3 regions of the Exiguobacterium sp. E17S genome follow, and region 3 is predicted to be linked to each of the others. Evidence: riboswitches for the same ligand, from Rfam matches in the RefSeq annotation. Region 3 holds a riboswitch; each other region holds the start of a gene.
What was found. A riboswitch is a leader RNA that binds a small molecule or an ion and turns the genes downstream of it on or off. The one in region 3 is predicted to bind thiamine pyrophosphate.

Region 1 (4,918 bases), 510 kb from region 3:
CGATTCATCGGACCAGGGGTCGGCTTTGCCGTCGGTTGGATTTATTGGCTCGGCTGGGCCGTGACGGTGGCACTCGAAATTACAGCTGCCGGCAGTTTGATGGACCGCTGGTTTCCGAACGTACCGGTCGTCGTCTGGTGTACCGTCTTTACGGTCTTGCTGTTCGGTCTGAATGCCGTCTCCGCCAAAGCATTCGGTGAAGCTGAATTCTGGTTCTCGAGTTTGAAGGTCCTCGCGATCCTGTTCTTCATCATTCTAGGTGGCGCTGCTTGGTTCGGCTGGTTACCGATGGAAGCAGATCGTCCGACATCGTTATTTGCGAACTTTACGGCAAGCGGTTGGTTTCCAAACGGGATTCTCGGTGTCTTGACGACGATGATTGCCGTCAACTTCGCCTTCCAAGGAACGGAATTGATCGGTGTTGCGGCTGGGGAGTCCGACACGCCCGAAAAATCGATTCCAAAAGCCATCCGCAATACAGTCTGGCGGACGTTCATCTTCTTCGTCTTATCGATTACGATCGTTGGTGCATTAATTCCGTATGAAACAGCTGGCGGAGTCAGCAGTCCGTTCATCATGGTCTTTGATGCGATCGGTATTCCGTACGCTGCTGATTTGATGAACATCGTCGTCTTGACAGCGTTATTGTCCGTCGGAAACTCCGGATTATATGCGGCGACTCGGATGTTATGGGCAATGGCGCAAGAAGGGATGATTTCAAAGAAATTATCTTACGTCAATGCACGTGGTGTGCCGATGCGGGCGTTGCTCTTTACGATGATGTTCGCGATGTTATCGCTTCTGACCGCATTTTTCGCAGAAGATACCGTCTTCATTTGGCTCTTGTCCTTAGCCGGACTCGGGGCTCAAGTCGGCTGGATTTCAATCTCTGCTTCGCAGCTTGCATTTCGTCGTCAGTTCGTCCGAAACGGACACGATGTATCCGAACTGAAATTCAAGACACCACTCTATCCGGTGTTACCACTGATTTCGTTGACACTTAACGTCGTCGTCCTCGTCAGTCTTGCGTTTCAAGCGGATCAACGAATCGCTCTATACATCGGTGTTCCTTTCTTCCTTGTCATGTGGGGAAGTTATCATCTCTTCGTCAAAGGAAAACATCTATCCGCTCAAAGCGACATCCGTGTCGCCCCTTCTCAACTCGAAGAATAATTTCATCTAAAAAGAGGCCGCGGAGTCATCCACGGCCTCTTTCCTATGATTGTGCTATTCCTTAAGCGTCCGCATCATCAATAGTTCTCCTTGATGGAGCTCTACCTTCGCTTCTGACGCACACCATTCATTACTGACGGTCAATGAACCTCCGACCGGTACTGGATGTGCATCAAGTGGATATTTGACTCCGGATAAGCTTAAAGTCGATGGTACGAGTGGAATGAACGAAAGATAATGATAGCTCCCTGCTTCGACTGCATACGTTCCCTCAGCCAAGTATCGTACCTCTTCTCGTTTCGTCACGAGTCGTGCCTCTGGGTATCGCTTTAATAGATATACATTTTGGACGGTCATGTCGAGCCGCCCACCTGTCGCCCCGATAATGAAGGTATCCTCAAACTGTTTCTTCTCTGAGACTGTACGAAGTGCCAGTTCGAGATCCGTTTCATCTTTCTCGGCCGGATGAACGATTGCCCCTTCTGGTACATAACCAAGAGAATCAAAATCACCAATCGTCAGGTCGCATGTCAGCCCAAACGATTCAATCGTCTGAACACCACCGTCGACACCGACGATAAAGTCACCTGGCTGACAAAACGTCCGTAAATCCGGCGCTTCTTCTCGCGGACCGGCACAGACGAGAATCGCCCGCATCTCAGACGCCTCGTGCCGAATAACGGAGTAAGCGTGGCGCAGTCGTGAATAAAAGACCCGCAACGACACCACAAAGAACGTAAGACGGTACCATGTATGTCGCGTTATAAATCAATGAATACGGTACGACTGGACCTTCGGCATACTCGGCAAAAAAGACGATTCCACTGATGACATGACAGATATAACGGAGTCCTGCGCCTAATAACGTCGCCAGGAGAACGAACGCCATCAAGCTTTTCTTTTGTCCATTGCGCGCGGCTAGTCTGACTTGACGCGCGAACAGACCACTTAATCCGACGACACCATACGCAATCGTATAGTCAAGCATCGGTTGAACGATCGTCAAGACTTGTGGAGCGAACATCAATTGAATCGTACCGACAAGCGCTCCCGTGACGACCCCTCCGACGACACCGTGGCGAAATGCCATGACGAAGATCGGTAACATCGCTAAGCTGATTGAGCCTCCTTGTGGCATTTTGAATGGAATCAGTAAATCAAAGACGACTCCGAGACTGGCGAAGATGGCAATTTCCATCATCATTTGTAACCGTTTCATGCTATTTTCCTCCTTCATTGTACGAGAGGACGCAAAAAGGCAGTACGACGAACGCCGTACTGCCTGCGTGCGCCACATCCCTACGTCCGTTTGAACGGAACAGGTTCGAAGGGTTAAAGTCTAAAAGACTCCTCTCAGCCGCTTTTCAAGCGACACCCCTTGCGGTCATCATATTTCGTTTTCTCGTTCTTATTATACGGCAGCCCCTTGACGAATGCTAGTGATCGCTTCCGCATAATCTGGTGCATTGTAGATTGCTGATCCTGCGACGAGAACGTTCGCACCGTTATCGATGCAAAGCTTTGCCGTTTCCGGATTGACGCCACCGTCAATCTCGATTTCAAATGTCAGACCACGCTCTGCTTTCATTTGCGCAAGTGCTGCGAGTTTCGGCATGACACGCTCGATGAAGGCTTGTCCACCGAAGCCCGGATTGACCGTCATCAATAAAACCATATCGACATCCTCAAGGACATGTTCAATCGTTGATAATGGCGTATGGGGATTCAAGACGACTCCTGCCTTTGCGCCCGCTGCTTTGATTTGTTGCAAGACACGATGGACATGATTCGTCGCTTCGACGTGGAACGTCACGATGTCCGCCCCTGCTTTGACGAAATCCTCGACGAAACGTTCTGGCTGGTCGATCATCAAATGGACATCGAGAATCATATCCGTCTTTTGACGTAAGCTGCTAAGCACAGGTAATCCAAATGAGATGTTCGGTACGAACTGACCGTCCATGACATCAAAATGGATATAGTCCGCGCCTGCTGCTTCGACTGCTTTAACATCGCGTTCGAGATTCGCAAAATCTGCTGATAAGATAGATGGTGCAATTTTAATCATCTTCAATACCTCCGGGCTCGATTCTTGATTTCGTCTATAAACATACCATAGTTCTCATAACGAGAGGACATGATTTCTTGGGCTTCGACGGCTTCCTTGACGGCACAACCGGGTTCATTCAAATGCAAGCAACCTCGGTATTTGCAATCATCTTGTACAGCCACGAATTCAGGGAAACTCCACCGTACATCCTCGATTTCCATATCATACGGAAAATCGAGGTTCGAGAAACCTGGCGTATCGGCAATCAATCCTTCGGCAAGCGGCATCAATGTGACGTGGCGCGTCGTATGACGTCCGCGTCCGAGTGATTTCGAGATCGCACTTGTTTCTAAATCAAGAGAGGGCTCCAGTGCATTGAGCAATGAACTTTTCCCGACACCGGATTGTCCGGCGAGAACGCTCGTTTTTCCAGCAAGTAACGGACGGACTTGCTCAATACCTGCTAACGTCTCACTTGATGTCTCGATGACCGTATACCCAATCTTCCGGTAAGCGGCAATCGCCTCTCGGACAGCCGGTCCTTTAACATCGTCCAGCAAATCCATCTTCGTCAACAGGATGACGGGTTGAATTTCCTTCGCTTCGATCAAAACGAGAAATCGGTCGAGCAAGTGCGCTGAAAAATCAGGTTCTGCCGCCGAGACGACGAGCAATGCCTGGTCGATATTCGCGACTGGAGGGCGTACTAAAAAGTTGTCCCGCTCCTTCACTTCGAGAATATATCCCGTCTCACTTTCGATATGAAGAACGACCTCGTCTCCGACAACTGGACTGATGCCGCGTTTTCGGAAATTCCCTCTTGCCCGTGAACGGACCTCTCCTTCTGGTGTCATGACATCATAAAAGCCACCCTGCAGACGTATGATCGTTCCTTCTCGATTCTCTTCGATGCGTTGTTCCGTCATCCTATGCACTCCTTTTTCATCACATTCATTGTGCGTCTTTTGCTTGATTGTACGTGATGGTTTTTGAACGATACACCGTATCGTCTTTATAGATCGTAATTTTTCCTTCTTCTCCTGGATCAATCGTCACCGGCACGTCGAATGTCTCATCTTGATCAATCGATTCCTCGATGACGGTCCGCTTCCCTTTCGCATCTTCCGTCTCAATCCGGATGACTTGTTTCGGTGGTTCCTCGTCCTCGTTCTCGCTGACCGCATCATAGACGACCTTTTCAGGGAACGTCGCTGTCACCGTTTTTTCTTCCTCACCTTTTGAGATGAAGACCGTCACGGAGTCGTTCGGTTCGACTTGTGCTCCTGCTTGCGGGAATTGACGGATGACTTGATCGAGCTTGACATCACTTGAGAATTCTTGTTCAAACGTACCGTCGAGACCCATTTCATCGAGATACGCTTTCGCTTCATCACTCGATAAGTTCGTCAAGTCTTTCAATTCAAAGGACGACGTTCCTTCTGAGACAGTGATCGTAATCGTCTGTTCTTTTGCGATCACTTCCGTCCCAGCAGAGATCGATTGCCGGATCACATTACCTCGCGCGATTTCATCCGACTTTTCGCGTTCGACCTCGACTTTAGCGAATCCAGCCTCTTTTAACGTCGCAATCGCTTCTTTTTCAGCGTCATCTGTCACATCCGGTACTTCGACCGGAGCACTTCCAGTAGAGACGACCAAGTTGACTGTCGAGCCCTTCTTAACCTGTGCGTTTTC
Region 2 (4,918 bases), on a different contig from region 3:
TTACGGAAATCACATCATGATCGCTCACCAATTGAACGGGAAGACATATACGACAGTCTATGCACATATGAGTTCATTGAACGCTAGTGCAGGTCAACGTGTCAGCCAAGGTCAACAAATCGGTACACGTGGTAGCACAGGAAACTCAACAGGTCCACACTTACACTTCGAAATTCACGTTGGTGGATACAGCTACAGTGCAACAGGTCCAGCTAACTCAGTCAATCCAATGTCGATGTTTTAATCGTAAAGAATCGTTGCATATGCAACGGTTCTTTTTTTTTTGTCATTTTCAAAAAACAAATCATATATTACAAAAAACCGTTTTCATTTGAAATGTAAATGAAATTTTTTTGAAACGATTACGGTGCTATAATCTATTTCAGATATGAGAGAAACTTGAATACTATAATAAAATATGAAAAAAACATAAGTGAGGAAAACGATATATGCTAAAAAAACTAATTTCTACCATTGTTTTAGGAGCATTACTTATAACAGGAACGCAACCGATCGCAGCAGCGACCATTAAAGAAAAAAAGGCTGAAAATGCCGCTGAACAACGTAAACTTGAAAAAGCGATCAAAAAACAAGAAGCTAAAATCTCAAAAGAGCAACGTCAAATCAATCAAATTGACGCAGCAATCAACGAAAAGATTTTCCAAGTCTCTGAAAAAAATAAACAAATCGAACAGTTGAACGTTCGAATCGATGAGTTAAAGGCAGACATCGTCCGTTACGAAGAAATGTTACAGAAACAGGAAGAACTACTCGGTGATCGTTTGCGTGTTTTCCAAGAGAACGATGGAAACTCGATTAAATGGGAAGAAGTCATTTTTGGATCGAAGGATTTAGGTGATTTATTCAGCCGTGTCATGGCGGGGAAAAAAATCGCTGAGCAAGACGATAAAATGATTTCGGATTACATCGCAACGCAACAAAAATTAGCAGAAGCAAAACAAGCGCTCGTTGAGAAAAAAGCGGAGCAAATGCAAGAAAAGAAAGTATTGCTTGAACAAAAGAAAGCGTTAAAGCTTCAAATGAAAGAACGTAGTGCCACGCTGAAGAAATTACGAAAAGGGAAGACGAAGTTCACGACAGAACTGTTAGACGCAAAAGAACTTCAAGCGACTCTCGAAGCGCAAGAACGTGCAATTGCGGCAGCGAAGGCAGCCGCTAAAGCAGCGGCTGAAAAAGCAGCAGCGGAGAAAGCGGCAGCCGAAAAAGCCGCTAAAGCGAATGCTCAAACAGCAAAACAAGTAGGTAAGAGTTCGGAGTCAACTGATTCTGTTGCCCCGCCCGTTGTTTCGAGTGGAGGGAAATTCGTTCGACCATCTTCTGGTGGAGTGTCGCAAGGATTCGGACCAGCAAGCGGCGCGAACGGTTATACGTTCCACAACGGTGTTGATTTCAGTGGTTCGGTCGGGTCTCCAATCGTCGCTGCAGCAGCTGGAACGGTCATTACAGCATCAGGTGGTGGACCTTACGGCAATCATGTCATGATTTCTCACTTCCTCGATGGACAAGTGTACACGACTGTCTACGCACATATGAGTTCATTATCGGTTCGTGCAGGACAAACGGTCTCTCAAGGTCAACAAGTCGGGACACTTGGTAGTACAGGGAATTCAACAGGACCACACTTACATTTCGAACTACATGTCGGAGGCTATCAATACAGTGCTTCTTCTCCTCTGAATGCAGTCAATCCATTGGCATATCTGTAATCAAAACGGGCTTCGGCTCGTTTTTTTTTCTTCTCTATGCTACAGTTAAGGCGAAACGAATACTTGAGCAACTAGGGGAGCTGGAGGAATCCGGCTGAGAGGAAAACCAATCTGTTTTCGACCCTATTACCTGAACTGGATAATACCAGCGTAGGAAAGTTGAGCCGAACGGATACCGGAATGCGTGTATAACGCTTTCGTATAGCGTCGACTGCTTTTTTACAGCGGTCGACGCTTTTTTTGTCGGTCACGACTCCCTTACATTGCTCGATGGGAAGGTGAAAAGAACATGAAACACGTACTGACGATTGCAGGATCCGACTCCGGTGGTGGAGCTGGGATTCAAGCAGATTTAAAAACATTTTCAGCTTTAGGCGTTTATGGAATGAGCGTCCTGACAGCCGTCACGGCGCAAAATACGTTGGGTGTTCAAGCGGTGGAAGAGTTATCCCCAGAAATCGTAGATGCCCAGTTAACGTCGATTTTTTCAGACATTCGTGTCGATGCGATCAAAATCGGAATGGTCTCGAATGCGCAGACGATTCGTGTCATTGCTACACATCTCCGCAAACAGACAGTTCCGATCATATTAGATCCCGTCATGGTCGCTAAAGGTGGTCATGCCCTATTGCGGACGGAAGCTGAACAAGCATTGATTTCAGAACTTCTGCCGCTTGCGACACTCGTTACACCGAATTTACCGGAAGCGGAGCGGTTAACAGGACGATCAGTGACCAATCTAGAGGAAATGCGACTGGCGATGCATCAATTGGCTACACAGACAGGGGCAGTATTACTAAAAGGTGGACATCTCTCAGGAGCTGCAACGGATTTGTTGTTTGATGGGGAAGTGGAACATCGTTTCACATCGGAACGGTTAGACAATCAACATACTCATGGAACTGGTTGTACCTTATCTGCAGCGATTGCAGCACGGATGGCGCTTGGAGAAGATTTAACAGATAGCGTAAGACAGGCAAAGAGCTATGTCACGGAGGCAATTCGTCATGGATTTGCTCTCGGACAAGGTATTGGACCGACACATCATTTTCACTCACTTTGGAGGGATACACATGTTTACGACTATTCTTGAACACAAACCACTCATTCACCATCTGACGAACACAGTTACGATCAACGACTGCGCGAACGTCACACTCGCTGTTGGAGCATCACCCGTCATGGCGGAAGACATTCGTGAAGTAGAAGAGATGGTTAGACTCGCGCAAGCTCTTGTCTTAAACATTGGTACGATCGATGCAGACATGCAAGCAGCTCAACGACTCGCAGCACGTGAAGCGGGACGTTTGAATGTCCCGATCGTTCTTGATCCAGTTGGAGCAGGGGCAACGACATTACGTACTGCCTTTTCTAAAGAACTCATTGATCTCGGGTGTACGGTCATTAAAGGAAATGCTTCTGAAATCAAGACGTTACTTGGGGAAGATGGGCGAACTAAGGGAGTCGATGCTGCGGGAGATGCAATGATGGATCGAGAAAGCATTCGTGCATTTGCTCGCAAACACCAATCTGTCCTCGTCGTGACAGGTCCGAACGACTACATCACGGATGGAACGCGTGAAATGGAATTACATGTAGGAACACCACGTTTGGGAGACATCACGGGTACGGGCTGCATGACGGCCTCCTTGATTGCGAGCTTCCTCGGTGCAGGATATACGACATTTGAGGCGGCTGTCCACGGGACATTCGTCATGGGAAAAGCAGGAGAACAAGCAGCCTCCGCGCAAGGTCTTGGTGATTTTAAACGAGAGTTGTTCAATGCCATCAGCCTCATGACGGTGCAAGATCTGGTGGAGGTGACAGAACGTGTCAATTGATTACTCCATCTATGCAGTGACGGATCGTCGGTACCATCCTGGAGTCGCGATCGAGACGGTCGTTGAGGAAGCCATTTTAGGTGGTGCAACGATCGTGCAATTACGGGAAAAAACAGCGCAAGGAAAGGAATTCTTCGATCAGGCAGTTCGGTTGAAAGCACTCACGGATCGACACGACATTCCTTTGATCATCAATGATCGGATTGATATCGCGTTACTCGTCGGAGCAGGTTTGCATATCGGACAAGAAGACATTCCTTTAACCGCAGCACGTCGCCTTTTACCAGATGCCGTGATTGGTGTGTCGGTAGCAACCGTTGCACAAGCGATTGAAGCAGAACGAGACGGAGCATCTTATTTAGGCGTGGGGTCTCTATTTGCGACGTCATCCAAAGCGGACGCTGATTCCATGTCGCATACGATGCTTCAGGCGATTCGGGAAGCTGTACGATTACCTCTAATCGGTATTGGTGGAATCACAGCAACGAATGTCTCCTCTCTGCCCATCCCGTTGGAAGGGTATGCCGTCATCTCAGAAATTTTCGCTAAAGAAGATCGGCAACTCGCTGCGCAGCAAATGACAGATGCTGTGCGTGAATGGCATCAATCACTTCAGAACAGGGTATAATCCGTTCAGAGGTGATTGTATTGAAATGGCAGACGATCCGTTTTCGCGGCTATTGGATTCGATATCGGTTAGAACCACAAATCATTCGAGTCGATAATCAGGGGATCTACCATCTAGGAAAAGTCTTATTTCCACATCCTAATCGTATATCTTATGAGATGGCCCTTTTATTGAAAGAAAAGTATGAAAGACGCTACAAACGTCCGTTGTATATTAAAACGAGCTCGATTGCGACGGAAATTTGGGGACATACTCATTTAGATATTTATTACCGGGCACTTCTTCGTCTACCGATTCCGACTCGGCTTCGTCAACGTTATACGAACCGATTAGAAAGCACGAAAATCATTGACATCGGCGTACGCGCTGTCGATCAAAATCGAATTGTCTGGGATATCGGAGATTACGTAGGAGGATGGTTCGTGTTTTGGCTCATTCGCAGACGAATGCGCTGAACTTGCAATGTCCCGTTTCTCATGGTGCAATATAAGTAGAAACGAGGTGACGGACATGGACATTCCCCGTTGTGAAACGATTGCGATTGATGAACAACGTGCGTCTGAAATCGGACATATCGTTGATACGATTCCGACGCTTGAAATCGGAAAGCTATTTAAGATTCTTTCGGATGCGACACGACTGCGAATCGTTTATGCGCTGACGATCGAAGAAGAACTATGCGTTTGTGATGTCTCGGCCTCTGTCGACTGTTCGATCGCGAC
Region 3 (4,918 bases):
TATACGGTAAGACGATGAAACCTTCTTTGAGTAATTCTTCAGAAGCCCGTAACGTCTCGATCGGATCAGGTAGTAACGTCTTGTCGCAACCGATCACTTCGACCTTCACCATGTCGCACATACCGGATGCCCGCGCAAGCTTCGCAAGCCGAACAGCTTCCTCCGCCGTCTTCGCACCGGCCGTGTTCGGCAGTAAATCGTACTTCGCTAAATCAAGCGCCTCCAAGAAATTCGCTTGTTGTTTGTCGAAAATATCGAGCCGACGGACGGCGAACGTCAAGATTTGTGAAGCGGACGCATCAATTGCTTCCTGCTGTACGGTAGCATCCGTATATTTCCCTGTTCCGAGTAATAATCGTGATTCAAATGTCTTTTCTCCAATTTTCAGCATGTTTATCCTCCTCCTACGAAATGAACGATTTCAAATGTGTCATTGTCCCGAACGACTGTCTGACCGTACGCCATGCGATCGATGATTTGTCGATTCTGTTCGACGATGACGAGCTTTTCTCCTAAGCCGAGTTGCGTGAGCATGTCCTCGATCGTTTCAATCTGATCGATCGTGTGGTCATTGCCGTTAATCGTAATGTTCATCGGACTTCCTCCTTCTGAATCAACCGTAATGTATTTACCAAGACTTCCGCTGTCGCCGGTGCGAGTAATATGCCATGCCGATGATGCCCCGTCGCTAGGAAGATCCGACGGGATGAATCGGCGACTCCGATATATGGCAAGCCGGACACCGTTTGTGGCCGTACACCGGACCAGACTTCTTCGATGACCGCGTCACGAATCGGTGGATACAGTCGTTCTGCTGCTTGAAGCAATGACGTGACCCCTGCGACACTGACACCGACCGTCTCGTCGTGCGGCAGTTCGGTCGCACCGATCAAAATCCGACCGTCTGCTTTTGGCACAAGGTAGACAGCGTCGTCAAACAGAATCGAGCGTAACGGCTGACCCGCGAGACGGACGGCGAGACATTCCCCTTTGACCCCATATGTCGCGATCGAAATGCCGGCTGTATCGAGCAAGGCTTGCGAACCCCGTCCGGCAGCGACCGTCACTGTTCGTCCAGTCCAGATTCCCGCATTCGATTCGATCCTAATGAAGTCATCGTTCTCTTCGATGCGTGTGACATCTACCTGTTCTTCAATCGATATGCCACGTGCGTGTAAGGCATACATCAATGCAGTCGTCAGTCGTCGTGGATCGATTTGACCGACAGCCGGAAACAGATGCTCGCGTCCTTTACGTTTTAACAAAAACGGTTGTTCCCGGTATCCACAATCGATGCCTGTTTCTCGCTCGAGACGACGTGCAAGCAGCGGATACAGACGACGACTTCGCGCGGCAAGTGCATGCAATTCCTCTCTGAGCTCGATGTCCGTCGCAAGCATCCCGGCAGCCGCGCGACTCGTTCCTTGTCCACCTGCTCCGCGTTCTAAGACGACGACGGATTCATTCTGACAGGCGAGACTGTAAGCAAGCGTCAAACCGATGACTCCACCACCGATGATGATGTGATCCGTCATACCCGTACCCCCTGATAACGCTTGACGGCAGCGAGTGGATCCGCTTGACCGAGAATACCCGATAATACAGCGATTCCGGTTGCACCGGTCGCTGCGATTTCAGGCATGCGTTCTGGTGTAATCCCACCAATTGCAATGACTGGTTTCGTCGTGAAGGTGACGACTTGCTTCAAGGCGTCAATCCCTCGTGGTGGCACGTCCGGCTTCGACGCTGTCGGATAAATATGACCGTACAGCAGTCGGTCGGCTCCTTCCGCTTCTGCTGCCAGTGCCTCTGCCAGTGAATGGACCGATTTCCCGATGACGAGATTCGGAAAATGACGTCGCACATCGCGGACACGCAAGGAACGGCGCGTCAGCTGCACACCGATGCCTGCGACATGGGCGACGTCGACCCGGTCATGAACCGTTAACTGTTCAGGCGAATAACCGTGCGTAAGGAGTGCTTCAATCAGATCAAGTAATTCTGCCGCCGATAAGTTCGGTTCACGTAGATGCAGCTGATCCGTATAGGGTTGAAGGGATTGAAAGGTCTTTATTTCGTCAAGCGGATTAATGGATCCCGTCGAAATCAGATGTAAACGCATCATGTTCTTCCTTTCCATACGAAAAAGGACCACTCCCGATGTTGAAGGGAGTGGTCCGAAAATGCGCTGAAGCGCTAAGGATATCTAGGGTTTCGAGCCACTTCCCTCCGCTAGTACGAACTAGATCAGGTTCAAAGGGTCCGGATACTTCCGTCTCAGTCTGCTGGGAGACTCCCCTAGTGTCTTTTCGTGTTTAATTGGCTTGCCCCATTAGTCTAGCATGAGTCACTTTGCTTCGCTAGTCCTAGTTGAGCGCTTCCACTTGCTGAATCAGCTCCGATTTCGTCGGTCGCTGTTGCTCTTGGCTGTCGGCATACGTCTGCTTTAGCTTCAAGATGCGCATTACTTTAGCATCGAGCATCTCCGGCGTCAGCGTTTTGTCTTTGACGGCTTGCATCACTTCAGCATGAACTTTTGCGTAAGCACCTGCCTCTGAAAACATCGCCATATCAGCTCCGTTGACGAGCGACTGACGTGCCGCTTCTGCGAGACCATATTGTTTCGTGATCGCCCCCATGACGAGATCATCTGTGATGATGACACCGTTGAATCCGAGTTGCTGACGCAAGAGGTCAGTCAAGATCGGCTTTGAGAGCGAGGACGGATTCGTATCGTCATACGCGGGATAGAGAATATGGGCGACCATCACCATCTCGGCGCCCTCTTGAATCGCTTCTTGGAACGGTAACAGTTCCGTCCGCTTCAATTCTTCCTTTGATGCCGTCACTTTCGGTAGCCCGACATGGGAATCGACACTCGTATTGCCGTGACCGGGAAAATGTTTGACGACTGGAATCGTTCCCGTCTCCTGCATCCCGTGCATCAGGGCCGTACCAAGCGTCGCGACGGTATTCGGATCAGCACTTAACGCACGGTCGCCGATGATCGGATTGTTCGGATTACTGTTGACGTCAAGGACCGGCGCGAAGTCCATGTTGAAGCCATAAAAACGTGACAAATGTCCGAGCGTACGTCCGACGTCTTCCATTTTCACTTCATCTGCTCCTTGCGCCATCCGTTGACTCGTCGGTAGACGTAATCGTTGATCCGGTACCCGGCTGACGCGTCCGCCTTCTTCATCAATCCCGACGAACGCATACGGTTTTTGGTTCGTCTCTTGAATCGCACGCGTGAACGTCAAGAGTTGCTCTTCCGACGTAATGTTTCCGCCGAGCAATAAGACCCCGCCAATCGCATGCGTCTGTAACAATTTCCGGTCAGCTGCTGAAAGTTCCGTGCCGGCGACTCCGATGTAGAGCAGTTGATCGATCTTTTCTGACGTCGACATCGTTTTAAGTTGCTGCTTTAATCGTGCTTGTTGTCGTTCCTCTTTCGTTGGTTCAGGTTTCGGTTTCTTTTCTTCTATCGGTTGCTTCGTTTCCGGTTGCGATGGTTTCGTTGGTTCCGTCGTCTCCTGCGCACACCCTGCAAGCAACAGACAACCGATTAGTACGGTTTTCTTCACAAAGGATCCTCGCTTCGCACACCATTGATCGAATAATAAACGGAAATCTCAGCGTTCAGGGATTGCGAGACCGAACAATATTTATCCTTTGATAACGAGATGGCGCGACGGACCTTATCTTCCGGGAGATCACCTTCGAGCCGGTAATGAATCGAGATCGACGTGAAACGCCGCGGATGGTCCTCTGCCCGTTCTCCTTCGATATCCATTTCGAAATGGGTGATCGTCAAGCGCATCTTCTCTAAAATCGAGACGATATCAATTCCAGTACAGCCGGCAACGGCATGTAGCAGCAGTTCAGTCGGTCGTGGCGCTTGGTTTTCACCACCGTTCTCTGGTGCTGCGTCCATCGCCAGATGATGCCCTGATTCCGTCTGTCCACTAAACCCCATCTGTTTGTTCCATGTCACTGTCGCTTGCATCGTTTCCACTCCTTTATAAGTAGTCTTCTTCTGTAGTATACGCAAAAAACAGCAAGCCTGGAAATTCACACGCTATTTCGAATAATGGTTCTTTTCCCGAAAACTCGCTTTGCGATACCCGACGAAATCGTTTCATGCTATCCTGTTACTCATAGTTTCGCGCGCAAGCGCTAGAATTGAGGAATCATCCATGTCATCTACTACTCGTTTAAGTCGACGCGATTGGCTCTTGATCGCCACGTTGTCGCTCCTGACGTTCGTTCTCGGAACAAGCGAATTCGTCATCGTCGGGATCCTCGCTGAAATCTCCTCAGCCCTTGATATCACGATCGCAACAGCAGGTACGCTCGTTTCAGCCTTTGCCATCTCCTTTGCGATCGGTACACCGATCGTCATGTCGCTGACCGGTCACCTGGAACGGCGTCGCCTGATCCTACGTCTCTTACTTGCTTGGATACTATTGAATCTTGCCAGTAGTTTTGCACCAAGTTACGAAGTATTGCTTGCAACCCGTATTCTGACAGCCATCCTGACTGGTGTCTTGATCTCGCTCGCAATGGTCGTCGCCAGTGACGGTGTACCTGTCGCGAAGCGCGGTGTTGCCGTCTCGTTCATTTTCGGTGGTTTTACACTCGCGAACGTCCTCGGTGTCCCGATCGGAACGTTCATCGGGCAACACGCTGGCTTCGAAGCTACGTTCTGGCTGACGACAGTCATGGGATTGATCGCGTTCCTCGCGGTATGGAAGATCGTTCCAGTCCAGCAATCGACGGGTTCCGGTTCAATTAAGGAACAGCTTGGATTGCTCGCCAACCCACGGATCCTGATCGCCTTCTTTATTCCGTCGTTCGGATTCGGGGCAACTTATGTCGTCTACACATACCTCGTACCGATTTTACAAACAGAACT

Region 1: another riboswitch for thiamine pyrophosphate. It lies ahead of thiT (energy-coupled thiamine transporter ThiT); the one in region 3 lies ahead of AC3B4V_RS02620 (thiamine phosphate synthase).
Region 2: another riboswitch for thiamine pyrophosphate. It lies ahead of thiD (bifunctional hydroxymethylpyrimidine kinase/phosphomethylpyrimidine kinase); the one in region 3 lies ahead of AC3B4V_RS02620 (thiamine phosphate synthase).

Annotation. Positions count from the first base shown of each region.
Region 1 is NZ_JBYLRU010000001.1:1,021,789-1,026,706, forward strand. It holds gene AC3B4V_RS05385 (amino acid permease) at 1-1,173, shown strand, start outside; gene AC3B4V_RS05390 (thiamine diphosphokinase) at 1,228-1,830, opposite strand; gene thiT (energy-coupled thiamine transporter ThiT) at 1,832-2,392, opposite strand; TPP riboswitch at 2,453-2,562, opposite strand; gene rpe (ribulose-phosphate 3-epimerase) at 2,585-3,241, opposite strand; gene rsgA (ribosome small subunit-dependent GTPase A) at 3,244-4,149, opposite strand; gene pknB (Stk1 family PASTA domain-containing Ser/Thr kinase) at 4,175-4,918, opposite strand, start outside.
Region 2 is NZ_JBYLRU010000005.1:35,419-40,336, reverse strand. It holds gene AC3B4V_RS13835 (peptidoglycan DD-metalloendopeptidase family protein) at 1-244, shown strand, start outside; gene AC3B4V_RS13830 (murein hydrolase activator EnvC family protein) at 450-1,727, shown strand; TPP riboswitch at 1,791-1,901, shown strand; gene thiD (bifunctional hydroxymethylpyrimidine kinase/phosphomethylpyrimidine kinase) at 2,017-2,820, shown strand; gene thiM (hydroxyethylthiazole kinase) at 2,801-3,568, shown strand; gene thiE (thiamine phosphate synthase) at 3,558-4,196, shown strand; gene AC3B4V_RS13810 (hypothetical protein) at 4,403-4,651, shown strand; gene AC3B4V_RS13805 (ArsR/SmtB family transcription factor) at 4,707-4,918, shown strand, end outside.
Region 3 is NZ_JBYLRU010000001.1:508,372-513,289, reverse strand. It holds gene AC3B4V_RS02635 (thiazole synthase) at 1-391, opposite strand, end outside; gene thiS (sulfur carrier protein ThiS) at 394-594, opposite strand; gene AC3B4V_RS02625 (FAD-dependent oxidoreductase) at 591-1,535, opposite strand; gene AC3B4V_RS02620 (thiamine phosphate synthase) at 1,532-2,125, opposite strand; TPP riboswitch at 2,208-2,310, opposite strand; gene nagZ (beta-N-acetylhexosaminidase) at 2,367-3,587, opposite strand; gene AC3B4V_RS02610 (OsmC family protein) at 3,584-4,009, opposite strand; gene AC3B4V_RS02605 (MFS transporter) at 4,200-4,918, shown strand, end outside.